DNA from 3 places in the Nocardia sp. NPDC006982 genome. Region 2 is predicted to be linked to each of the others. Evidence: riboswitches for the same ligand, from Rfam matches in the RefSeq annotation. Region 2 holds a riboswitch; each other region holds the start of a gene.
What was found. A riboswitch is a leader RNA that binds a small molecule or an ion and turns the genes downstream of it on or off. The one in region 2 is predicted to bind S-adenosylmethionine.
Positions count from the first base shown of each region.

Region 1 (5,903 bases), on a different contig from region 2:
CGGCCTCGCCGGCCAACTGAGCGGGCTCGGGCCACAGGCCTGGACGCGCTATGAAGACGGTGAGCTGGAATTCGTGCAGGCGCGTGAGTTCCAACTAGCCCTGCTGCGAGTGCACAGTGTGCTCGCGAACGAGATCGACGCCGGGATGTTGGAAGCTGCGGCCGCCGCTCTCGACCATACGGCGGGACTGGGCGACGTCGCCTCCGTCACGGGCCTGGACCGGGCGCATACCTATCAGCGCTGGGGCACCCTCACCGCGGCCGGTGAACGTATTGCGCTCATCATCTCGCAGCCGTGGCCTGATGCCGGGCCGTCTGCCGTCCGCTCTCCCGAAGTGCACTACGAGCGAGATCGGCGATGGTGGCGGGTGAGCAGCGCCGCCAGACGCAACGCCCATTACGCCATCGTTGTCGTCGACCGACTGGTCCAGCGCGTATACGCGATCGATCCGGACGGTTGGCAACCGGATTCCACCGGAACACGGTGGGAGTTCCGGGCACTCGGTTCCGAACCGCTATCGCAGATCCACGTAGACCGTGCGTACCGGAAGGGCCACCTACCGGTCCGATTGGGCGACCCCTATCCCGCCCGGCTGGATCGCGCGTGCGTCCCCAGTTACTTCTCGGATGGGCACGATGGCGACTGACGCGCCTACATCTATGCCATCCCCCGCTTCGAGCTGATCGAGGCCTCTGCCGACTTCTTCGGTGTCGAACCCAATAGAAAAGGACATTTCGTGATCGAAACCTCGCGCATCGCGGCGATCGGTATCGCATGCGTTGCGGCAATCGCGCCGGTAACCGCCCACGCGGAAGCATCCGCCGAACATGACATCGAGTACCAGGTCACCTCGGTGGAACGTGTTGTGACAACCACGCTATCTGGAGGGACCTTCGTACTCGACCACGATCACAGCTCGTTCACCATTCGCGATGAGAGCGGCGCACCCGTGCTGGTCGTGCCAACGCGAATCACCGTGGGCGACAAGGTGCTCACCGTCGACTCCGCACTCAGCAAAGACGCGAAGGAGCTGAGGTTGACGCCCGGTGAGCTGCGACCCGCTGCCGCGCCGGTCGCATCGCCCGTCGAGAACCAGGCTGCGATGGCGGAGTTCTCGACCCGATTGGGGCTCGCCGCCACGCTCGGCACATTCGTCGGCACCGTGATCGGTCTGGTCGTCGGGGGCGTTACCGGATGCATTGTGGGTTTGCCGCTGTTCGCGGTGGGCTGCATACCTGCCGCGATCGCCGGTGCGGGGATCGGCGGCGTTCTGGGGACAATTGTCGCCGGGGGGCCGGTCCTGATGCTTTCGGCCGTGGAGCTGATCGACACGCTCAACGCGCCCGAGGGGACGACTAAATGGGCGCAGAACTCTCTGAAACCTGCGAATTAGGTGATCAGCAATGCGGCGCGATAGAGCGCGCCGCATCCCCGATGGCGGCGGCCGTCGCCGGAAACCAGCCACCAGCCAGCCGACTCCACACCGGCGTTACCGACAGCACAGCCTCATACATCTAGCTGAGCGCATGGTCCAGATCGCTCAGCAAATCCTCGACATCCTCCAGTCCAACCGAGATGCGGACGACACCATCGGACAGGCCGATGGTGGCGCGGCCTTCGGGGCCCATGGCGCGGTGGGTTGTGGTGGCGGGGTGGGTGATGAGGGTTTTGGAATCGCCGAGGTTGTTGGAGATATCGATGATGCGCAGGCGGTTGAGGACCTCGAAGGCGCGCTTCTTGGCCTCGGCCTCCGGCGCGTTCAGTTCGAAGGTGACCACGGTGCCGCCGCCGCTCATCTGGCTGGTCGCCAGGTCGTACTGCGGATGCGAGTCCAGGTACGGGTAGCGCACCCACGAGACGGATTTGTTGCCCTCGAGGAAGCGGGCGATGCGCAGTGCGGATTCGGTCGAGTGACGCACGCGCAGCGGCATCGTCTCCAAACCCTTGAGCAGGGTCCATGCGTTGAACGGGCTCAGCGCCGGACCGGTATGGCGCATAAGGTTTTTCACCGGACCGTCGATGTAGTCCTGGGCGCCGAGGATCGCACCACCGAGCACCCGGCCCTGACCATCGATGTGTTTGGTGCCCGAATACACCAGCACATCCGCACCGAGTTCGAAACCGCGCTGCAGCAGTGGCGTGGCGAAGACGTTGTCCAGCACCACTTTCGCGCCTGCGGCATGCGCGAGTTCGGTCACCCGGCGCACGTCGACCAGGGTCTGCATCGGATTGGCCGGTGTCTCGAAGAACACGGCCTGGGTCGGCACCGAAAGCGCCTGCTCCCACTGATCCAGATCATCGCCGTCGACGAAGACCGTCTCCACACCCCAGCGCGGCAGAATCTCGTTGCACACCACGAAGCACGAGCCGAACAGGCTGCGCGCGGCCACAAGTCGATCGCCCGAGCCCAAAAGCGCACCTAGCGCGGTGAATACGGCCGACATGCCGCTCGCGGTAGCGAAACATGCTTCGGCGCCGTCGATCAGACGCAGGCGCTCCTCGAACATGGCGACCGTCGGGTTGCCGTAGCGGGAGTAGACGAAATGCTCGATATCGCCGGTGAACGCCGCCTCGGCCGCCTCGGCGCTCTCATAGACGAAACCGGAGGACAGGTACAGCGCCTCAGCGGTCTCCTCGAATCCCGAGCGGCGCAGGCCACCTCGCACGCCGAGCGTCGCGGGACCGACACCCTCGGGCAGTGGCTTGTCGAACGAACCGCCGGTGATCATGACTGCCGCCAGGGCAGGCCGATGGCGCGCCAGCCGGAGCCGCCGCGATGTCCGAGCTCATCGATCGGGCCTTCGAAGCCCTCCAGCACATTGAACGACGGGGCGATGCCGGCCCCGGTCGCGGCGACCGCCGCACCGATGGAACGCTGTCCGGAGCGACAGAGGAAGACGACGGGCGCAGCCGGATCGCGACCCTCCAGCGCCTTGGTCAGCTGCTCGACGAACTCACCGTTGCGGGCGCCGTTGCTGTCGACCCATTCGATCAGCACCGTCGGCCGTTCGATCGAGGTCGTATCCGGCACACCGACGAAACGCCATTCGGCCTCGGTGCGCACGTCTACCAAGACAGCTTCGGGATTGTCCTGCAACAACTCCCACGCCTGCTGTGGGGTGATGTCACCGGCATATGTCATGCGATCCTCCTGTGAATCCACGCTTGCCGCACCTGGGTTTCGGTGCGCGGCCAGGTCGTCACCCGGAGCACCCCACCGCGGAGGAGGGTTGCCGACCAGCCAGCCGGGGCTTGGCGCTGGTACTCATGACCCGAAAATGAGATTGCCTGGGCAGGGGCCGCCATGTCAAACCCCAGTTCGCACCGCGCAGAAGGAATCAACCGCAGACGATCCATCGGTCTTGGGAGCGGGTCAGATTCCAGGTTGCCGGGGTCTCCCGGCCCTCGACCGCGATGGTCACCGTCGCCTTGGCTTTATCGCCGTCGACCATCGCATTCTCAATCTTGGTGACCTTGATCGACTTTCCGGCCGCGGCCCCGCCGAATTGACCGGCGAGCGGCGTCTTGCTCTCGTCGAAGCCCTGACAGGCCACGCCCGGCGGCGGCGTGTTGTCGGTGGTGGCGCGGGCCTCTGCGTAGCGCTGCACCGCGGCCGCGATCTTGTCCGATTCTGTGACATTTTTCTCAGCGGGCGAAAGCACCGCACCGAGCACGATCGCGACCAGCACGACAGCGGCGAAGACGGCCGCCGCGATGAACGGCGCGATGGAGCGACGATCGGTCTGATCGACCTCGATTACGGGTTCTTCATCGGTGCCCTGCTGCTCTGTCATGGGTCGATCATCCCTGGTGGACGGCGGTATCCGGCATTCGGCCCCGGAACCTGCGCCGCGCGGATTTGATAGATGTGCGCAGAGCGGGTAGTCACGGTAGGTGGGCCGGGGGCAGCAAACACCCGGTGTACGCACCGCCGCAGGGTGCGCGCTGTGCCACCGATAGAATCGCGAGACTGCGGCGTGGCTGTCATAGCCGAGATGGCCGCCTGTTCGCATCAGCAGATGCGACCGAGAGGGTGCGTCAAGTTAGCCTAAGCTAAGACTGACGCCGTCAATTGTTTCGACCATAAGGGTGCGCGTAAAAGATGACCGAACAGAGTGCTGAGTCGACTAGCGGTGTGCGCGGGCCCTCCGTGGTTACGCAAGCTGCCTCCTCCGGGCCTGACGCGCACACCGCGGGGTCTCGCCCGCTTCGCATCGCGATCGTGGGCGCGGGCCCGGCCGGAATCTACGCCGCCGACGCGTTGATGAAGTCCGATGCCGAGGTGAGCATCGACCTGTACGAGCGCATGCCCGCGCCGTTCGGGTTGATCCGCTACGGCGTCGCGCCGGACCATCCGCGCATCAAGGGCATCATCACCGCCCTGCACAAGGTGCTGGACAAACCGCAGGTCCGCCTGCTCGGCAATATCGACTACGGCACCGACATCACCCTCGACGATCTGCGCACGTTCTATGACGCGGTGATCTTCTCCACCGGCGCCAACGCCGACCGCGCGCTGCCCATCCCCGGCATCGACCTGGACGGCAGCTACGGCGCCGCGGACTTCGTGTCCTGGTACGACGGGCATCCGGACGTGCCGCGCACCTGGCCGCTGGAGGCGGAGAAGGTCGCGGTCCTCGGTGTCGGCAATGTCGCACTCGACGTGGCGCGCGTGCTGGCCAAGACCGGCGACGAACTGCTGCCGACCGAGATCCCGCCGAACGTCTACAACGGACTGCAGGCCAATAAGGCCGTCGAGGTGCACGTCTTCGGCCGCCGCGGCCCGGCGCAGGCCAAGTTCACCCCGCTCGAGCTGCGCGAACTCGACCATTCCCCGACCATCGAGGTCATCGTCGATCCCGAGGACATCGACTACGACGAGGGCTCCGAGGCCGCGCGCAGGCACTCCAAGCAGGTCGACATGATCGCCAACACCCTCGAGCAGTGGGCCATCCGCGATGTCGGTAACCGCCCGCACAAGCTGTTCCTGCACTTCTTCGAGTCCCCGGCCGAGATCCTCGGCGAGGACGGCAAGGTCGCCGGCCTGCGCACCGAGCGCACCCAGCTCGACGGCACCGGCAATGTCAAGGGCACCGGCGTGTTCAAGGACTGGGACGTCCAGGCCGTTTACCGCGCCGTGGGTTACCTGTCGCAGAACCTCACCAACCTGCCGTTCGACGATCAGGCCGGTGTCGTTCCGAACGAGGCCGGACGCGTCCTGGCCGACGAGGATGCCGACGGTGCGGACCGCTATCTGCCCGCCACCTACGTCACCGGCTGGATCAAGCGCGGTCCGGTCGGCCTCATCGGCCACACCAAGGGTGACGCCAACGAGACCGTTGCCTGCCTGCTCGACGACAGCGTGAACTTCACCCCGGCCGCGAAGCCGGAACTGGATGCGGTCACCGAATTCCTGGAGAGCAAGGGCATCCCGTTCACCACCTGGCAGGGCTGGTACCGCCTCGACGCACACGAGCGCGCCCTCGGCGAGCCGGAGGGCCGCGAGCGCGTCAAGGTCGTCGAGCGCGAGGACATGCTGCGCGCGAGCGAGCCGCACAAGGTCTAGTGCGAACGCCACGGGGGGTGATCGTCACCTCCTGTGGTTCTCGACAATCCGACACGGCTGCGGCAGCACAAAATCTGTCGGGTCTGCCGCAGCGGAAATTCCGTCTCTGAGGCATTCTGTACAAGTGTTCGATGCCCATCTCCACATCTTCGACCCGCGGTTCCCGCTGGCCGAGAACGAGGGCTACCTGCCCGACCCGTTCACCATCGCCGATTATCGAAAGCGTATGTCGCGCTTCGATGTCGGCGGCGGCGCCGTGGTCAGCGGATCCTTTCAAGGCACCGATCAGACCTATCTGAAAGCGGCGCTGGCCGAGCTCGGCGAAGGGTGGGTCGGC
Region 1 is NZ_JBIAFV010000013.1:65,374-71,276, forward strand. Features, by position in the region: gene ACFYOW_RS36170 (hypothetical protein) at 1-646, shown strand, start outside; gene ACFYOW_RS36175 (hypothetical protein) at 737-1,393, shown strand; gene ACFYOW_RS36180 (O-succinylhomoserine sulfhydrylase) at 1,515-2,729, opposite strand; gene ACFYOW_RS36185 (rhodanese-like domain-containing protein) at 2,726-3,142, opposite strand; SAM riboswitch class IV at 3,157-3,273, opposite strand; gene ACFYOW_RS36190 (hypothetical protein) at 3,339-3,794, opposite strand; gene ACFYOW_RS36195 (FAD-dependent oxidoreductase) at 4,151-5,566, shown strand; gene ACFYOW_RS36200 (amidohydrolase family protein) at 5,691-5,903, shown strand, end outside.
Region 1: another riboswitch for S-adenosylmethionine. It lies ahead of ACFYOW_RS36185 (rhodanese-like domain-containing protein); the one in region 2 lies ahead of ACFYOW_RS34300 (aminotransferase class V-fold PLP-dependent enzyme).

Region 2 (5,903 bases):
CGAGTGCCTCTTGGAATTTGGTATCGATCTTGCCGGAGTACTTCTCCAGCGTATTCGCCATCGCCTCGGCCTTGTTGCCCAAACTGAACAGCTTGGTCTCATCCGCCTTCGGCCAGCGATAGACGACGACCGCCGCCACCGGCTCCAGCGCCGCTGGTATCTGCAATCCCATGCGGCTACCCCTTGCCGTTCTCGTCGAGCAGGCCGGTGATCTTCTCGACGGCCGACTCGAAGTCCCCATCGGTCGTCGTCACGGCGTCCGCGACGGCGGTGAAACGCTTCTGGACCGATCCGAGCAGGCTGATCACACCGTCGAGCATCTCGGTCGCATCCTCGACAGGGCCCAGGAAGTTCTGCAGGAAGGCCTTTCCGAATTCGTCATCGCCGATGCCGTCGCCGTCCTCGCTCAGCGCGCTGGTGAATTCCGCCACCTCGGTGGCGAATTCGGTGCCCAGCGAACCGATTTCGGTCGCGATCGAACGGAACTGCGCCGGATCGAGCCGGAAGTTGCTGTTGCCCATGACCTACCAGCCCTTCCAATGCGGGCCCTCGTCGTCCGGATCCTCGTCCAGCCGCCGAGGGAACTCCATCTGCGGCTCCGGTTCGGGCTCCGGCGGAGGCGGCGGCAGGATATTTCCGTCGGGCCGGGCGATCGCCGGCAGTTCGCCGAACGGATCCTCGGGCAGCCCGACCTCCGACACCGCCGCGAGCACCGGCGCCAGGCGCGCGTCGAGCTGCTCCTTGGCGGCCCGGGCCGCGGCCTGCGCCGCCTCGGTCATCGCCGCACCGAGCCGCTCCGGATTCGAGCGCTTGAACGCCTCCGGCGCCACCCACACATCCAGCGCAATGCCCGCCGAATTCGCCGTCACCCGAACCAGCTGATCCTGGGACCAGCCCTGCACTGTCAGGTTGGCCAGCTCGGTCTTCGCCGCGCCGAACTGCTCTAGCTGCCGCTCGTAGACATCGGTCATCTGGTCGATTCGGCCGCGCATCCCGTCCGTCCAGGACTGGAGCGTGTCCCGCTCTGCCGAATTCATTCAGCCGCCTTTCCGTACCCCCGCCCCGGCCGGACGAGTGCCATCACTTTTCTAGACGCAAGGGATGGAGCGGCGGTTCCGCGGTACCGCAAATTGTTTGGTGAATTCTTCAGAGCGAATTCTGCACGCCGGCGGATCATGCCGACCTGGCCGAATCCGCCGCCCAGGCTCCGCGCACGTTCGTCCGCTGGCCATAAGTTCATCCGGTCCTCGGACCGCGTCAGCCCAATGCCGGGCGGCAGCTACGACCGAGCCGACGGCTCGGATCAGCCGATCGAGCAGGGCGCGGCGCCATCGTTGGTTTCGGGGTGGGCGAAGGGGCGGGTCTCCGGTGTCGGGTTCCAAAGTCCGTCAGTACTGGCGTAATTCCACGACGCACCCTTGTCGACGAGAGTAGCGATGGCCTCGACCAGCCGATCCACATCGGCGGAGCTGGTGCCGAGGCCGATGCTGGCACGCAGCGCACCGTCCAGGCCGAGACGCTCGAGCAGCGGGTGCGCGCAGAAGCGCCCGTCGCGTATGCCGATGCCGTGTTCGGCGGAGAGATAGGCCGCGACGTGTCCGGGGACGAATCCGTCCAGGGTGAAGGCGACAATGCCGACGGTGTCGGGGCTGTCGTCCCAGATGCGCAGCAGGTTGACCCCCGCAATCGCGGACAGCCCGGCACGCAGGCGATCGGCGAGCCTTCGCTCATGCGCGGCAAGGGTTTTCGGATCGATCGCGCACAGCGCATCACATGCGGCGGCGAGCGCGGCCGCGCCCAGGACATTCGGCGAACCGGCCTCGTGACGCTGCGGTGCCGATGCCCATTCCGTGCTGGTAGTGGTGACCTCGCGGACCGCCCCGCCGCCCGCCAGATAAGGTTCGGCGGCATCGAGCCAATCCCGGCGTCCGACAAGCACTCCCGCGCCGAACGGTGCGTAGAGCTTGTGACCGGAAAAGGCGAGGTAGTCGATTCCGGTGGCGCGCAGGCTGATTCGACGATGCGGTGCCAGCTGCGCGGCATCGACCAGGATGCGCGCACCGCACTGGTGCGCGATGGTGGCCAGGCGCTCGAGCGGCAGCACCTCACCGGTCACATTGGACGCGCCGGTGACCGCGAGCAATGCCGCCGGCTTACTGCACAATTCGGCGATCAGCTGGCGGATCGTCTCCTCGACGGTCGCCGCGGCCTTGACGACGCGACGACCGTGCCGGGTCCAGGGCAGGAGGTTCGCATGATGTTCGATATCCAGCACCACGGTGTCGCCGGGCACACAGGCGGCGAGCAGATTCAGCGAATCGGTGGTGTTGCGGGTGAACACCACGACTTGGCCGTCGGCGGCGTCGAGGAAGCGGGTGACCGAACCGCGTGCGGCCTCGTAGCACTCGGTGGAGATCCGCGAGGCGTAACCGGCGCCGCGGTGCACGCTCGCGTAGAACGGCAGCAGCTGCTGCACGCGGTCGGTGACCTGCGCCAATGCCGGTGCGCTAGCGGCGTAGTCGAAGTTCGCGTAGGTGGTCGTTCCGCCCTGTACCAGCGGCACTCGGAGATCGTCGCCGGAGACCCGGGCGAGGGCGGCACAGCTCTGATCGATTACAGCGGTCATCACAAAATCCCATCGGCTATGGGACCCGAAATCTGGTGATCATCCGAGTCCGCGCTTGCCGCACCCGGTCGGGCTGCGGCCCGGTCGTCACCCGGAGCACCCCACCGCGGAGGAGGGTTGCCGACCAGCTAGCCGGGGCTTGACGCTGGCACTCATGACCTGAACCGAGATTGGCAGATACCGCACCGCCCTGTCAACCGGTCCATTGCTGCATACACATGCAGTCGAATAAATAACCTTGCAATGCCGAGTGATGTGCGATCTGATCGAGAGGTGACGCTTTCCCTGCTGCTCAGCTTCATCGGCCTGTGCATTCTGCTGTCGATCACGCCCGGCCCGGATTCGTTCCTGGTGCTGCGCTTCTCGATCGTGGACGCGCGACCCGGTATTGCCGCGGCGATCGGCTCGGCATTGGGCGGGATCGTGTGGGCGGTGGTGGTCGCGGCAGGGGTGGCCGCCCTGCTGGAACAGTCCGCGACGGCCTACCGAACGCTCAAGGTCATCGGCGGAATCTACTTGGTGTACTTGGGAATTCGCGCACTGATCGATCACCGCAAGCAGCGCAGGGCGGGCACCGCCGCGGCGTCCGGACAGTCGGCCGCGGAGGCCCCCGCCTCGATCCGCTCGGCATTCGCCGCAGGCCTGGTGTCGTGCATGTTCAACCCGAAGGTCGGGCTGTTCTACCTGGCGGTACTGCCGCAATTCCTCACCGATGTCACATTTCTGAACACCCTCGCCCTTGGCGCCATCGAATGCTCCATTGCCGCCGTCGAGATGATCCTGCTCGCCGTGCTGGCGTCACGAGCGGTTGCCATGTTGCGCCGACCACAGGTTCGCGATCGGCTCGAACAGATCAGCGCGGCCATACTCGCAGCGCTCGGCATCGGCACGGCCGCTTCCGCCGCGTAATCCGGCATGCGCCTGGCCGGTCGCCACCGACCAGGCGCACAGCGTCACGGATTCGGCTGAATCTCTTTGCGCCACAGCAATAGTGATGCGATCAACGAGATGACCGACGCGGCCGTGAGCCACCAGAACGCGTGCCGGAACCCGGCATCCACCGACAATCCCGCAGCGGCCGCGCGATACAGCACCACCGCGAGCAGTGCCGCTCCGATCGACCCGCCGACCCGCTGCAGAATATTCACGAACGATGCCGCATCCGGCAGCTGATCGGGCCGCGCCGCGGCGTAGGCCGCAGCGATGATCGGCACCCCGGTCAATCCGGTCGCCACACCGCGGATCAACAGAAGTACCTGCACGACAACGGGATTCATCGACGCATCGCCGAACGCGAACGGCACCGTGACTGCGGCCGTCACCGCACTGCCGACCACCGCGACCACTCCCCCGCCGTACCGATCGGTCAAGCGCCCGCCGACGGGCAGCGCGATGATGCCACCGATCCCGAAGGACATGAGCAGCAAACCCGTCGCGATGAGACCGTCGCGATGCAGCACTTGAAAGTACAACGGCAGCAACAGCATTGCCCCGAACAGCGACGCACCGGCGAAGAAGTTCGCCACATTCGCCGTCGCGAATACCGGATGCCGGAACATTCCGACATCGAGCAGACTTCCGCCGCCACCGCGCACCGACCGCACCACGAACAGGCCGAGCGCCAACACCCCGACCACTACCGACACCCAGACCGTCGGCGCGGAAACGCTACCGCGACTGCCGAATTCACCCAGCCCATAGACCAGCGCCGACAGCCCGACCGCGATCAATGCGAATCCGGTGGCATCGAATCGACCGCCGTTGCCCGACGCCTGCGCCCGCGGTAACAGCCGACGCCCCAGGACGAACGCCACCAGCCCGAACGGGATATTGATCAGGAACAACCACTCCCAATCCAGGTTCGCCAGCATGACGCCGCCGATGGTCGGTCCGATCGCGGGCGCGGTGACCACCGCGATGCCGACGACACTCATTACCCGGCCCAACCGATGCGGACCCGCGACCTGCCCGAGCAGCGTCTGCCCGGCGGGCACCAATAGCCCCGCGGCCAGACCCTGCGCGATCCGAAAACCGATGAGCCAGCCGATATTCGGAGCCAGCGCGCACAGTCCCGAGGTCACCGTGAATCCGGCGAGCGCGGCCAACCAGACCCGGTCCATTCCGAATTGCCGCCCGAGCCAACCGCACAGCGGCAGCGTGACGGCGAGCGCAAGCAGATACCCGCTCGCGATCCACTGGGCACTGTCCAGTGCCGCACCGAGATCCGTCGCGATGGAGTTCAGCCCGATATTCACCAGCGACGTGTCCAACATGCTCATGACGGCGCCGAAGACCACCACACCGGCCACCCGCCAGACCTGCGCGGGAATGGCTTCGAGTGCGGGCGCGGTGGCGGCGACGGCCGTTCGAGTATCCGACATGGATCCTCCGCTATTTGTAGACAACCTAGATTGCGGAGGTTATCAACAATCTGGCTCATCAACAATAGATATGATTACCGAATGCCCGCTGACCACATTCACCCCCGCGGCCTGCTCCGCTTCCCGACCTACGCGCTCGGCAAGCTGCACAAGGCCGTACACGCCGAGATGGGCACGTCATTGCGTGAACACTGGGTGCTGGTCTGCCTGGAGGAATTCGACGACCTGTCCCAGCAGCAGGTCTCCACCGCGCTCGGCATCGACCGCAGCGAGGTGGTCCGGCTGATCGACGGCTTGGAGGAGTCCGGTTTCGTCATCCGCACCCGCGATTCGACGGACCGGCGCAAATACCGGCTGTCCATCACCCAGACCGGACGCGCCGAACGCCGCAAGACCGACGAACTCATCGAAGAGGCCGCCGAGCGGGTGCTGTACCGCCTCGACGAGGACGAGCGGCAGACCCTGCACCGCCTTGCGCTGAAAGCACTGGGCGAAGAACTCTGACCGATACCGCAGGTACCGTAGACAGTTGGTCACCATGGCGTTTGCCCACTGGTAACCCTGCTGTGAAACAACAACGAGGAAGCGCAAGGCAGGTCTATGAGAGGTGGGCAGGACGTGATGCTGCGGCCGCAGGTCGACACCGCGGCGGGCACAGACCCGACCGACGGGCTCCGCACCCCCGAACCCTTGCTACGCGCCGCACTCGCGCCGCAGGCCAGGACCCTTGTCGACATCCTCAACAGCACCGCGCAAGCCCATCCGGAGGCACCCGCGATCGATGACGGTCGCGTAGCGCTCAGCTACACCGAATTGCTGGCCGAAATCGACGCCGGAGTCATGCGCTTGACCGCGGCGGGTGTGCGTCCCGGCGACCGCGTCGGCGTGCGGATGCC
Region 2 is NZ_JBIAFV010000011.1:191,680-197,582, reverse strand. Features, by position in the region: gene ACFYOW_RS34315 (hypothetical protein) at 1-172, opposite strand, end outside; gene ACFYOW_RS34310 (hypothetical protein) at 177-521, opposite strand; gene ACFYOW_RS34305 (YbaB/EbfC family nucleoid-associated protein) at 525-1,037, opposite strand; gene ACFYOW_RS34300 (aminotransferase class V-fold PLP-dependent enzyme) at 1,304-2,626, opposite strand; SAM riboswitch class IV at 2,673-2,786, opposite strand; gene ACFYOW_RS34295 (LysE family translocator) at 2,900-3,535, shown strand; gene ACFYOW_RS34290 (DHA2 family efflux MFS transporter permease subunit) at 3,580-5,007, opposite strand; gene ACFYOW_RS34285 (MarR family winged helix-turn-helix transcriptional regulator) at 5,089-5,511, shown strand; gene ACFYOW_RS34280 (Pls/PosA family non-ribosomal peptide synthetase) at 5,629-5,903, shown strand, end outside.

Region 3 (5,903 bases), on a different contig from region 2:
TCGATGGACTTCTTGAAGTTGTACATACCCATCACGACGCCGCCGTCCTCGGGCATCTTCACGACCTCGTGCACGATCGGCTCGCTGCCGTCGTCGGGGGTGAAGGTGAGGGTGACGGTGCCGCCCTGGAATACCTTGAAGTCGGTGGCGCGGTACTGGTCGCCGAACGCGTGACGTCCGATGATGATCGGCTTGGTCCAGCCGGGGACCAGACGCGGCACATTCGAGATGATGATCGGCGCGCGGAAGATGGTTCCGCCGAGGATGTTGCGGATGGTGCCGTTGGGCGAGCGCCACATCTTCTTCAGGCCGAATTCCTCGACCCGGGCCTCATCCGGAGTGATCGTGGCGCACTTGACGCCGACACCGTGCTCCTTGATCGCATTCGCGGCGTCGATCGTGACCTGGTCGTCTGTCTTGTCCCGATATTCGATGCCGAGGTCGTAATACTCGAGGTTCACATCGAGATACGGGTGGATCAGCTTGTCCTTGATGAACTGCCAGATGATCCGGGTCATCTCGTCGCCGTCGAGTTCGACGACGGTGCCTTCAACCTTGATCTTGGACATGGATCTTCGTGTCCTCCTAGGATGGTGCCCTTATTGCACGGCCAGGCGAACACGCTTGTGAGCGGACCCCAGCTGTTCCAACAGACAACGTATATGTCCCGCGTTGTCCGCGAGACGAGTGGTGCAAACAAGACAAGCGTACTGCTGCCATTGTTCTCACCGCGCGGGCAGCCCCCCATGTGAAGCTGCCCGAAATTGTTACCGACAAGTAGGTCGGCGGTGCCGACACCCTGCCGAAATAGCGATGTCCGGGCATCCCAACGGATACCCGGACATCGCTATTTCAGGATCACACCGCGACCGGAATCCGCGCCTCTTCCTCGGATCCCTCGATCAGATTTTCCGGCTTGTCCCGAATCATCAACGCGATCACCGGAATCGCCGCGAGGAAGAATCCGGCGCCAACATAGAACGCCACGTCGTAGCTGTGGATCGAAGCGCGGGCCATCAGGTTGTCCACCGTCGGATTGTTCTGCGCGAAGGTCTTGGCCGTCTGCACCGAGATGGTGGTGAGCAGTGCGGTGCCCACCGCGCCGCCGACCTGCTGTGCCGCATTCAACAGCGCACTGGCCACACCCGAGTCCGCCTCCTCGACCTGATGCAGCGCGACGGTCTGCATCCCGACGAACAGCGGGCCCATACCGAGCGCGATCAGCACCTGCGCCGGCAGCACACCGGCCGCGTAGCTGTCGCCGTAGCTCAGCTGCGCCAGCCACACCAGACCGAGCACACCGAGCACGGCCCCGGCCACCATCAGCGGGCGCGGGCCCAGCTTCGGCAGCAGCGCGCTGGTGACACCGGCGGAGATCGCGATGCCCGCCGGGAACGGCAGGAAGGCGAAACCGGCCTTCAGCGACGAGTAGCCGAGGGTGATCTGGAAGTAGTAGCTCAGGAACAGGAACATCGCGAACATCGCGATCGGGATCAGCAACGCGGCCAGGAAGGCGCCACCGCGGTTGATCTCACCCGGAATATGCAGCGGCAGTAGCGGATTCGACGAGCGACGCTCGATGGCGACGAAGGCGATCAGCAGAGCGACGCCGATGACGAGCAGCCCGAGGGTGCTGCCGGCCAGCCAGCCGTCCTCGGCGGCGCGGCTGAATCCGTACACGATGGCGATCAGACCGAGCGTCACGGTGACGGCGCCGGGCACGTCATAGCCGGCGGTGCGCGGTGTCGGCACATCCTTCACCACGAAAGCCAGGGCGCCGAGCAGCGCGAGCAGTGCGATCGGGGTATTCACCAGCAGGCACCAGCGCCAGGAGGCGTATTCGGTCAGCGCGCCACCCGCGATCAGGCCGAGTGCCGCACCACCCGCGGAGATACCGGCGAAGACGCCGAACGCGGTCGCGCGCTCCTTGGCCTCGGTGAAGGTCACCGAGAGCAGTGACAGTGCCGCGGGCGCGAGCAGCGCCGCGAACGCACCCTGCAGTGCCCGTCCGGCGAACAGCTCCGCACCGTTCTGCGCCAGACCCGCCACCGCGGACGCACCGGCGAAGCCGACCAGGCCGACGATGAAGATCCGACGCCGCCCGACGTAGTCGGCCAGCCGTCCGCCGAGCAGCAGCAGACCGCCGAAAATCAGCGTGTAGGCGGTCAGCATCCACTGCCGATTGCCGTCGCTGATGTCGAGATCCTGCTGGGCGAAGGGCAGCGAGATGGTCACGATGGTGGCGTCGAGAACCACCATGAGCTGGGCCAATGCGATCACCCCCAAGGCCCACCAGCGTGCCGAACTCGTTTGCTTCTCCAGAACTTCCACCGCAGTCTCGCTCACCTTGGTCTCCTCGTCCGACGTTCGTGCAGCCATCCTGTCATTGGCAGACATTTGTCGTCAAGAGAAAAATGTCGCACTACGACATTTGACTGTTAAGGACACAAACCGTCCCGATTGCGTTAACATGAGGCCATGCTCGAGTCATCGACGCCGATCGGCGCGAGCGCCACAGCCGAGGACGCTGTGCGCGCCCCAGCGAACCCAGGGCCCAATGCGTCCGGCGGTCCGGGGTTGCGCGAGCGCAAGAAGCAGCAGACCCGGTTGCGCATCATCGAGGTGGCGCTCGACCTGTGCGACGCACAGGGATTCGACGCGACGACGGTCGAACAGATCGCGGACCGCGCGGATGTTTCCCCGCGCACGATCAACCGGTATTTCGACAGCAAAGAGGCCATCGTCCTCGGGCCGGTCAAGGACTTCGGACTCGCGATCGCCGAATGCCTGCGCGGACTCCCGGTCACTGGCAATGAGCTGCAATCGCTGCGCGAGGCCTTCCTGCTGGTCGTCGACCAAGCCGCGGTGAATGTCGAGGGACCGCTGTCGTTCCGGCGCTTCCAGCAGATGCAGCGGATCCTGCGCAGCAGTCCGACGGTCAGTGCGCAGAGCATGGAACTGGCCGACGATAAGAACGCCGCGATCGCCGACGTGATCGCCGAGCGACTCGGCACCCAGCCCGACGCGCTACCGGTACGACTGGTCGTCGGCGCCTGGCAGCTGATCGGCCACCTCAGCATGGAGTGCCAGAACTCGATCTTCGACGAGGAAGACACCGCCGCGGCCGCCGCGGAGGCCCGCACCGGATTCACCACGTCGTTCGACGAGTTCATGCGTGTATGCACCGGGCAGCCCGCGACCGAACCGGCGGACAACCGGTAACGGATTTCAATCGCCGACCGCGCGCCGGTTACCATGTCCGTCAGGTCATGAGTGCCAGCGCGAAGCCCCGGCTTGCTGGACGGCAACCCTCCAGCAGCGGTGGGGTGCTCCGGGTGATGACCGGGCTCTCGATGGTCGAGAGCAAGCGCGCACTTCAGGAGGTATTTCCGATGAGTTGTTGTCCGTTACCCAGATCCCGATAAGACCTGCTGGCGAACAACCCTTTGGAGCACGACATGAGTGACCCCATCGCGTCCGCGGCCGCACTCCCGGTCTACCGGACCACGGCCCGGTTCAGTCGGGTAGCTAACATCGAGGATGTGCGTCCCCTCGTGATTCCCCCGGCATCGGCGACGCACTGTCCGCGGCGGGCTGTTTTCACGGCGGCGACGACGTGAGCGAGCGTAAGCGAGTGAACCAAAAACACAGCCGAGCATCGCTCGGTCATGGCGGAGCCGAGCGCCAGCGAGGCGGAGTCATGAGCGAGCGAACCATCGACACAGCACCCTCGGTCGCGACGGAGCCGAGCGCCGGCGAGGCGGAGTCGTGACCGTGACCGACCCCAGTACCGCGCGTTCGTCCGCGGTGGCCCTGCCACCGCCGGACGGGAGGCTCGGCATCATTGCCATCGGGGACGTGCGGCTGGAGACCGGCGCGGTCATCCCGGACGTTCATCTGGCCGTCCAGCGCTGGGGTGAGCTCTCCCCCGCACTGGACAACGTGGTGCTCGTCGAGCACGCGCTGACCGGCGATTCGCATGTCGTCGGGGTGCCCGACGATATCCATCCGCTGCCCGGCTGGTGGGACGGCATGGTCGGGCCGGGCGCACCGGTGGATACCGACGAATGGTGCGTCATCGCGACGAATGTGCTCGGCGGCTGCAAGGGCAGCACCGGCCCCTCGACGCTGGCACCGGACGGAAAGCCTTGGGGTGCAAGGTTTCCGGAGATATCTATCCGCGATCAGGTGACCGCGGAAGCGGCGCTGCTCGATCTGCTCGGCATCGAACGCCTGGCCGCCGTCGTCGGCGGTTCGATGGGCGGCATGCGGGTGCTGGAGTGGATGGTCGGCGCGCCGGAGCGGGTCGTATCCGCACTGGTACTTGCCGTCGGCGCACGCGCCACCGCCGACCAGATCGGCACGCAGACAACGCAAATCGCCGCCATCAAGGCCGATCCGGACTGGCAGGGCGGCGACTACCACGACACCGATCGCGCCCCGACGACCGGCATGGGCATCGCCCGCCGCATCGCACACCTGACCTACCGCACCGAGGGCGAACTCGATCACCGCTTCGAGAACAATGCGCAGGGCGACGAGGATCCGCGCAACGGCGGCCGCTACGCGGTACAGAGCTATCTGGACCACCAGGCCGAAAAGCTTTGCAGCCGTTTCGATCCCGCCACCTACGTGCTGCTGACCGAGGCGATGAACCGGCACGATATCGGCCGCGGGCGCGGCGGCATCGCGGCCGCCCTCGCCGCCACCCCGGTACCGTGCGTGGTCGGCGGCGTCGACTCGGATCGCTTGTACCCGTTGCGAACTCAACAGGAACTGGCCGACGGACTGCCGGGCTGCGAGGGCCTGGAGATCGTGCACTCCCGCGACGGCCACGACGGCTTCCTCACCGAAGCCGCCGCCGTATCCAAGCTGCTGACCGAGACAATGCGGTTGGCGCGAGTCGGTCGCAACGGCTGAAAGTTCGGCGTCCCATCATTCGGTTGACTGTGCGGCGGGGGCTCCGACGAGCAGTTGGACGATGGAGTGGACGAAGCCTTCCAATCGCTCGCGCGGATACTCGTCCGGCGCGCTGACCGCGAGCCTGCCGAGCATCTCGGCGACGCTCAACACCGAGTTGGTAAGTAGTGCGGAATCCATTCCCGCCCAACGAGGATCGAGTGCGATGCCCATACTGACCAGGGATTCGGCCTGGGTGAAGATACCGGTGCGGGAATCGGCTAGTGCCGCACGGTATTCGTCGGGGGCGCTGCCGGGAGTGGCGAGGATCAGGCGCCAGCGCGTCGGATTCTCCAGTGCGACACCGACGAACGCTTCGACCGTAGCCGAGGCCGCAGTCACCGGATCGGTACCGAGCAGATCGGTGGGCAGGGTCGCGGCGACCTGCTCGAGACCGCGTTCGCGTTCGCGTTCCAGCAGTGCCGCAACGAGTTCCGCGCGAGTCTTGAACACGGTGTACAGCACCGGTTTCCCGACGCCCGCCTCCTGCGCGACCGCCTCCATGCTCAGCTGGTGCAACTCCACCCTGCTCAACACCGCGTAGGCGGCGTCGAGCAGTTGGACGCGGCGCTCCTCGGGAGGTAGGCGTGGCGCGTATCGCCGTCGCGGCCGGTCCGGCGCGGTGCGCGATTCCGTCACTGTCGATTCACCTCCATTCGCGTCCATCCTGTCAGCATCGGCCTCCGGTTATGGAATCCATCCGAGAACAAATGCTACGCGACCGTTGTATTGCCTGGCGACAATTGCTACGGTTGCGTTGTATTCGCCGATCCAGGAGGGCGAGCAGGCAAAGGAGCAGCAGATGTCCTTCGATCCGACCACCCTTCGCCGGGACGACTACGGGTTCTTCGGCCCAGATTCGCCCAGCTGGAAGATCTGGACCGCGCCGACCGCCGTGATCGGCTTCCAGCGCGCGGTGGTACTCGAGCACTTCGACCCGTTCC
Region 3 is NZ_JBIAFV010000010.1:67,256-73,158, reverse strand. Features, by position in the region: gene ACFYOW_RS32375 (NADP-dependent isocitrate dehydrogenase) at 1-569, opposite strand, end outside; gene ACFYOW_RS32370 (MFS transporter) at 859-2,346, opposite strand; gene ACFYOW_RS32365 (TetR family transcriptional regulator) at 2,479-3,222, shown strand; SAM riboswitch class IV at 3,266-3,376, shown strand; gene ACFYOW_RS32360 (homoserine O-acetyltransferase) at 3,808-4,920, shown strand; gene ACFYOW_RS32355 (TetR/AcrR family transcriptional regulator) at 4,936-5,625, opposite strand; gene ACFYOW_RS32350 (oxygenase MpaB family protein) at 5,762-5,903, shown strand, end outside.
Region 3: another riboswitch for S-adenosylmethionine. It lies ahead of ACFYOW_RS32360 (homoserine O-acetyltransferase); the one in region 2 lies ahead of ACFYOW_RS34300 (aminotransferase class V-fold PLP-dependent enzyme).